2 regions of the Peribacillus sp. B-H-3 genome follow, and region 2 is predicted to be linked to the other one. Evidence: riboswitches for the same ligand, from Rfam matches in the RefSeq annotation. Region 2 holds a riboswitch; the other holds the start of a gene.
The links. Region 2 has a riboswitch for cobalamin ahead of metE (5-methyltetrahydropteroyltriglutamate--homocysteine S-methyltransferase). Riboswitches for the same ligand answer to the same signal wherever they lie in the genome.
Positions count from the first base shown of each region.

Region 1: it holds a riboswitch for cobalamin, as region 2 does, so the genes downstream of both, ACN6MY_RS01140 (ABC transporter substrate-binding protein) here and metE (5-methyltetrahydropteroyltriglutamate--homocysteine S-methyltransferase) in region 2, are expected to answer to the same signal.

Region 1 covers NZ_CP183879.1:259,359-263,350, reverse strand. Annotated here, with positions in the region: gene ACN6MY_RS01150 (putative polysaccharide biosynthesis protein) at 1-994, shown strand, start outside; gene ACN6MY_RS01145 (DnaJ family domain-containing protein) at 1,123-1,491, shown strand; cobalamin riboswitch at 1,731-1,909, shown strand; gene ACN6MY_RS01140 (ABC transporter substrate-binding protein) at 2,033-2,983, shown strand; gene ACN6MY_RS01135 (FecCD family ABC transporter permease) at 2,946-3,992, shown strand, end outside.
Region 2 covers NZ_CP183879.1:2,599,019-2,603,010, forward strand. Annotated here, with positions in the region: gene ahpF (alkyl hydroperoxide reductase subunit F) at 1-717, shown strand, start outside; SAM riboswitch class I at 1,266-1,381, shown strand; cobalamin riboswitch at 1,475-1,668, shown strand; gene metE (5-methyltetrahydropteroyltriglutamate--homocysteine S-methyltransferase) at 1,820-3,992, shown strand, end outside.

The DNA of each region.
Region 1 (3,992 bases), 2.3 Mb from region 2:
CGGAGCTATTTTTGGAATTGCTGTACTCATTAAACAGGTTTGGAAAAGAAGGGACCATATCTTCAGACCAGTTGTGACAAGAGAGGGCAGCCCGGATATTTCCATCAGGGAAATTTTCAAGGAAATTATTCAGCATTCGATTCCTTTTGTTGTGATGGGAATGAGCTTGCCACTATATCAGAATATTGATTCGTATTCGATTAATAGGATTTTAATGCATATCGGCTTTAAGCAGCATGAAGCTGAAGACATTAATGGCGTGATTTCATATGCCCAGGTCCTTGTATTGCTTCCGGTTTCAATCACGACAGGTCTCAGTGTATCAATCATCCCGAATATGACGAAATCCTTTGTTTCCAAAAATTATAAATTGATGAGAAAGCAAATGAATCAGTCCTTCCTGGTGCTGATGACCATTATGCTGCCGGCAGCATTTGGGATGTTTGCTTTAGCAGAGCCTCTTTATTATATTATGTTTCCTAATGCAACTCCTGAAATGGGGGGAGGGCTCTTGAAGGTTTACGCTCCGGCAGGGCTCCTTATTGCCATTTATGGTGTTACAACATCCATTCTTCAGACAGTGAATCAGCAAAAAAAAGCAATCGCTGGTCTTGCAGCAGGTCTCATTGTTAAGCTGGCCTTGAACTTTATCCTGCCAAACTACTATCCTGAGTCCGGATTCATCATTGCAACATACTTTGGATATCTTACATCTCTGACTGTAAATATCATCGTTATAAATAGAAATATCGGCATCAATCTCAAAAATATAAAATTCAGGCTCATAAGTCTCATCGCTTCCACAGCCATTATGGTACTTGTCGTGTCAGCGCTGAAAAGCCTTTTGATAGCTTTGTTTTTTCCAAAAGCGACTTACGTGAATGAATTAATTGTTGTGATTATCGGAGTTCTTGCTGGCATACTGGCATTTGGCGGTGTGCTATATGCACTGAATTTTACCAGGATAAAAAAATATATTAAGATGAAACAATAGATGAAGGCGGCATACCCAATAAGGGTGCTGCTTTTTTTGACACAAAATTTTCAGATAATTCAGCGTTCCGGCAAGAAGGCGGGTGGTATAATTCAAGAGAGAAAGCAAGCCGAAATAGGAGGGATGACATGAATTCCAATAATGAAGGCCCAAGAGACTTAATGTCAGAGATTTTTAGAGAATATGAAAGAGATGAAGCCGGATTAAAATCAAACCCAGGATACGGAAAGCCTTTACCCAAAAAGCTTTTTACGGGAAATGTGTATGATAACTTCGTCAATACAGCAAAAAATGCAGGCTACCTGCCTCCCTGGGTAATGCTCCAGCAGGAAATAAGACATCTTCTGCAAGAAGCGGTTGAGCAAGATAAAGCCGACGTTCTTCTTGCTGCTATTAACGAAAAAATAAGAAAGTATAATAGTCAGTGCCCAGTCAGTATGCAGCGGGGACTGATTGAGAAGAACTCCATCAGGACACAGATAAAATCCTGGCTATAGAGAAGGACATGACCGGAAAGAGGGCGAGCAGCCAGATTTATTGGCAATCAATCTCTTTTTTTGTTTGGCGCTATTAGATGATTTCCTCTATTTTTAAACAGCGATTTCATGGCCGGATGATTGATGCAATCCCTTTCCCTGACTTCCGCTCTGTGAATTTTCTAAACATTTGCATGCATAAACAGCAAACATCTCTTTTTTTCAATATCGTTTGGTGTATAATCGATATGAACAAAATAAATGTGAAAACAGTACTGGGTGTCTTTCTTAAGACTTAAAAGGGAAGCTGGTGAAATGCCAGCGCGGTCCCGCCACTGTAAATGGGAGTAAGCAGCAATAGGCCACTGTACAAGCTACGGGAAGGTGCTGCAGACAATGACCATAAGCCAGGAGACCTGCCTGTAACTGTACACCAATAAACCCGCGAGGATGGGGAGGTGTGTGGCGGACAAGGTTAATATTTTGCCATGCAGCTATCTCCAATGATTATTGGAGTTTTTTTTGTTTTCGGGAAAAATGAAGAAAGCGGAGGTTGTGTAAAATGAAGAAAATCTTTTCACTGCTGTTTTTAATGACTCTGATTGGCATGCTTATGGGAGGGTGCGCCTCGGAACAGAAGAAAACGGGGGATTCAGGAGAAAGCAAAAATAAAACGGAGCAAACCGCAGTATTTCCGCTGAAGGTAAAAGATGCTTCCGGAAATGAAGTAAAGATTGAAAAAAAACCTAAGAGGATTGTTTCCATCATTCCGAGCAACACAGAGACCGCCTATGCTTTAGGCCTTGGCAAAGAGGTTGTGGGAGTCTCTGATTTTGATAACTATCCTAGTGATGTGAAGAATAAGGAAAAAATAGGCGGCATGGAATTCAACGTTGAAAAAATCCTTTCCTTGAAGCCGGATTTGGTGCTGACTCATGAATCTATTATAAAAAGTGCAGCTGACCTGCATAAACAGCTGCAGGATGCCGGAATTCCTGTTGTTGTGGTAAATGATGCCCAAAGCTTTGACAAAGTATATCAAAGCATCGAACTGATTGGTACGGCAACAGGGGAAAAGATCAAAGCGGATCAGCTTATTGACGGCATGAAGAAAAAAATAGCAGGGATAGAAAAAAAGGCGGAGGGCATTAAGGAGCAGAAGAAAGTTCTTTTTGAAGTGTCTCCTGCACCGGAAATCTATACAACAGGCAAAAATACTTTTATGGATGAAATGACAGGCATCATACATGCTAAAAATGCAGCCGGAGACCAAAATGGATGGGTTAAATTGGATCAGGAAGCTATGATTAAGCATAATCCGGACGTCATTATCACAACTTATGGCGGTAGCAAACAGGTCTTGGACAGAAAAGGCTGGCAGGATGTGAAAGCAGTTAAGAACAAACGGGTATTTGATGTGAATACAGATCTTTTGACACGTTCAGGCCCGCGCCTTGCTGAAGGAGTAGAGGAACTTGCAAAAACAGTCTATCCGGAAACGTTTAAAAAATAATCGGGGGCTTGCCTATGCCGCTGCAGCTGTTTTTTTAGTTTGGGCAGCCCTCATGGGTATTTCCATAGGCAGTGTTTCAGTTCCTTTTTTAAGCATTCTCCAAATCATCGGGAAGGGTGTATTTCACCTTCCCTTCGATTATACAGATTCCATGTACACGAATATAGTGTTGAACATAAGGCTTCCGCGCGTTATTTTAGCAGGGCTTGTCGGGGCTTCCCTAGCTGTTGCTGGTGCTTCATTTCAGGGGCTGCTGCGGAACCCGCTGGCTGATCCGTATACACTCGGTGTTTCGTCAGGCGCTTCTGCAGGTGCGGTCCTTACATTATTCTTTAACATTTCCATCCCTTTTTTAGGGTTGTTCACATTGCCGCTTGTCAGCATCGTATTTTCAATGATTACGATATTCATCGTGCTTTGGTTTTCGCGCAAAATTGACCCGGCCATGAAGGTTGAGACCATTATCCTGACGGGTATTATCTTCAGTTCCTTTTTAGGGGCGGTCATCTCACTGATGATCGCTTTGAGCGGGGAGGAGCTGCGGCAGATCATTGGCTGGCTGCTTGGAAGCGTCTCGATGAGAGGATGGGATTATATCGTGATCCTGCTTCCGTTTTTTATCATCGGCTCATTATTGCTGGTGCTGAATGCACGGGAACTGAATGCCATGTCTTTTGGCGAAGAAAAGGCCCGCCATCTTGGCGTGGATGTGCAGAAAAGGAAGCTGATCATCCTGATTGCAGGCTCCATGTTAACTGGCGCTGCTGTAGCGGTCTCCGGGACCATTGGATTTGTCGGTCTGGTCATTCCTCATCTTGCCCGGCTTCTTTGGGGGCCCGACCACAAGCATCTGCTGCCGCTTTCGATGCTTGCGGGGAGCGGTTTTCTGATATTGGCCGATCTTATTTCGCGTACTATTATCGCACCGGCCGAATTGCCGATTGGAGTAATTACAAGCCTGATTGGTGCGCCGGCATTTGCGGTAATTTTATTAAAGAGAAGAGCAGAA
Region 2 (3,992 bases):
CATGTTAAAGAGTATGGCATTGATATATTGAACCTGCAGCGTGCCAAGCGGTTAGAAAAGAAGGACCTCGTCGAACTTGAACTAGATAACGGTGCTGTCCTGAAGAGTAAAACCGTAATCCTTTCAACGGGTGCCCGCTGGCGCAAAGTTGGCGTACCAGGTGAAGAAGAGTTCAAGAATAAAGGTGTAGCATATTGTCCGCATTGTGATGGTCCGCTTTTTGCAGGAAAGCATGTGGCGGTTATCGGCGGGGGAAATTCCGGCATTGAAGCGGCAATTGACCTCGCAGGCATCGTGAAACATGTAACTGTTCTTGAATTTATGCCAGAACTGAAGGCTGATGCTGTACTGCAAGAACGACTTTACAGCCTGCCTAATGTAACAGTTCTAAAAAATGTTCAAACAAAAGAGATTACCGGAACTGATAAAGTAAACGGCATTTCCTACATTGAGCGGGATACAGGAACCGTTCAGCGGGTTGAATTAGAAGGTGTGTTTGTTCAGATTGGCCTTGTGCCAAATACCGACTGGCTAGGCGATGCCGTTGAACTCACTCGCTTCGGTGAAATTGTTGTTGATAAGCAAGGTGCTACAAACCTAGATGGAGTGTTTGCTGCAGGCGACTGTACAAATAGTGCATATAAACAGATTATTATTTCTATGGGATCAGGTGCGACTGCAGCTTTAGGCGCATTCGATTACCTCATCCGCAACTAATTACATGTAAGAAAGCCGTTTCGCTATCTGTTTGATAGCAACCGGCTTTCTTTTTTTTGCATACTGTAAACTTCATGGAATGCTCTGCATAAATCTGTAAAAGAAAAGGGATAAAGCCCAGAGATGGTTAATCATCCCTGTATAGGACGCAAATTATGTCAGTTGCATATTATCTCTCAGATAGGGGTTTATTATTCTAGGAACCCTAGAAAACGATATAGCATTATCACCATATAGACTGAATTACATATTGGGAGCTTAACGACTTTCCACCTTAAATTTTCCTGGCATTCTGCACACTTTAGCTTTGTTGAATAACATTCAAATAGGCTTTTTCGTAAAGAGTGTTGTCTTTTAAATGGGACGAGGTTAAATTTACTTTTTATGGTATTATATTTACAAGAGTTTATTCAGCCAAACTAGCAGGTTAGTTGCATATTATTTGAAAATGTCGGCGGTACCCCAAGAGGAAATACAATCTTAATTTGACAGAATCTTTTTGCAATGCTAATATTTCTAATTAATTAGATGACGAAAAGATGTTTAAACTCTTATTCAGAGAGGTGGAGGGACTGGCCCGTTTGAAGCCAGGCAACCATTCAATTTGTCTTATTGGAGAAGGGGCTAGTTCCTGCAAAGCGATTGAGGCTTTGAGAAATAAGAGAGGTTACTGGCAAATAAGGCCTCTCTATTTATAAATGAAAAGGTTTTTATTTTTTACTACAGGATTTTGATTCCGTTATTTTCCCATAAAAACTTAATAAAGAATGCATCAGGTGCTGTGCAAAGTCTTGCTCAGCTTAAAAGGGAAGTCCGGTGAAATTCCGGCACGGTCCCGCCACTGTAAAGGAGAGCGACTTATCCGTTTACCACTGTTTCTGGAATGAAATGGGAAGGTGATAAGAGCGATGATTCTAAGTCAGGAAACCTGCCTGTTGTATGCACTTGTACTCTACGGACGATAGGGAAGTGATTATACGTGTTGAGAAAACCAGAAGGTCTCAACTCTAGTTAACGATGCGTAAAAATCTCCCTTTTCTACTAATAGGGAGATTTTTTTAGTTGAGGTCAAATTCATATAAGAAGGAGTTGTGTTTAAAAGATGAGCAAGGTTAAAAGTTCTAATTTAGGTTATCCAAGAATCGGTGAAAATAGGGAGTGGAAAAGAGTGATTGAACGGTTTTGGGCTGGGAAACTCGAACAAGAGGATTTCTTGGCACAAATAGAGGGTATTCGTCTTAACCATCTGTGTAAACAAAAAGAAAAAGGCATTGATCTTATTCCTGTTGGTGACTTTAGCCTGTATGATCATGTGCTCGATACGGCTATGATGTTCGGGTTAGTTCCCAAGCGATTTGAATACAGTGGGGGGAAAGTACCGCTTAAAACATACTTTGATATCGCACGAGGGACAAAAGAGGCCGTTGCTTCTGAAATGACCAAATGGTTTAATACCAACTATCACTATATTGTTCCGGAGCTTGAAGATGCAGTACCTGCTCTTGTTGATAATCGACCTCTCCATTTCTATAGAGAAGCCAAACAAAAATTAGATATTGAAGGTAAACCTGTGATACTAGGGCCTGTTACATTTGTAAAACTTTCAAAAGGTTATAACAAGGATGAGTTTAAAACGGTCATTGAGTCATTTATCCCCCTTTATTCGGAGGTACTCCGTGAATTACAAGAAGAAGGTGTACAGTGGATACAAATCGATGAGCCTATTTTGTCTACGACCCTATCTAAAGAAGAGGTTGCGTTATTTCATCATGTTTATGCCAGATTACATAAAGCAGCACCTGATATACGGGTGATCTTACAAACCTACTTTGAAGGTATCGACCATTACGAAGAAGTCATTTCCCTGCCTGTTCAGGGAATTGGACTTGATTTTGTACATGACAATGGACAGAATCTCACTTCTATACAGATGTATGGTTTCCCGAAAGACAAGGTACTCGCAGCTGGAGTCATCAATGGCCGAAACATCTGGCGTGCAGATCTTGATAAAAAATTTTCCCTTTTAAAAGAAATTGAGTCCTATGTTTCTAAAGAACAGTTGATTATACAGCCATCTTCAAGCCTGCTGCACACACCTGTGACAGTGAAAAATGAAGTAGGTCTTGAAGTGATATTGAAGGAAGCCTTATCATTTGCTGATGAGAAATTAAGTGAAGTGAATATTTTAATGAAAGGGATACAAAACGGAAAAGACAGTATCCAAGAAGAGATCTCATCCAGTCAGAATGCGATCTTGTTGTTAAATGAGCTGTCATCAAAAAATAGGCTGGAAGTTAACGAAAACATGGCGAAGTCACAAACATTAAAAATAGAACGCAAGGCATCATTTCAGGAACGCCAAATCATTCAAGAGAAGTTTTTTCAACTTCCTCTTCTGCCAACCACAACGATTGGCAGTTTTCCTCAAACTCAAGCAGTGAAAAAACACCGTTTACAGTGTCGGAAGGGGGAAATAAGTAATCATCAATATGATAGCTTTATTAAAGAAGAAATTCATCGGTGGATTAACATCCAAGAAAAAATTGGATTAGACGTCTTTGTCCATGGTGAATTTGAACGTACAGATATGGTTGAGTATTTTGGTGAAAAACTGGATGGATTTCAAATGACCACATTAGGATGGGTTCAATCCTATGGATCTCGTTGTGTAAAACCTCCAGTTATTTATGGTGATGTGTCTTATCGTGAACCAATGACGCTTAAAGAAACCTTGTATGCCCAGTCACTAACAGACAAACCCGTGAAAGGAATGCTGACGGGACCCGTCACCATATTGAATTGGTCATTTGTAAGAGAAGATATTCCACGCGATGAAGTCGCCAATCAAATCGCTCTTACTCTTCAAAAAGAAGTGGAAATTCTAGAGAGAAGTGGAATCCATATGATCCAAGTGGATGAACCAGCTCTGAGAGAAGGACTGCCATTAAAACAGGTAAAATGGGATGACTATCTTCATGCTGCGGTTTATGCTTTTAAACTTGCCACAGCGTTTGTCAAAAACGAAACCCAAATTCATACTCATATGTGTTACTCAAACTTTGAAGATATTATGGATACCATTCGTGCACTTGATGCAGATGTCATTTCAATTGAAACCTCAAGAAGCCATGGTGAATTGATTCAAGTATTTGAAGAAAATACGTATGACAAGGGGATCGGACTTGGCGTCTATGATATTCATAGTCCCCGAGTGCCCGAGATTAGTGAAATAAGAAATCATATTAATCGGGCCCTTAAAGTGCTTGACTCAAAAC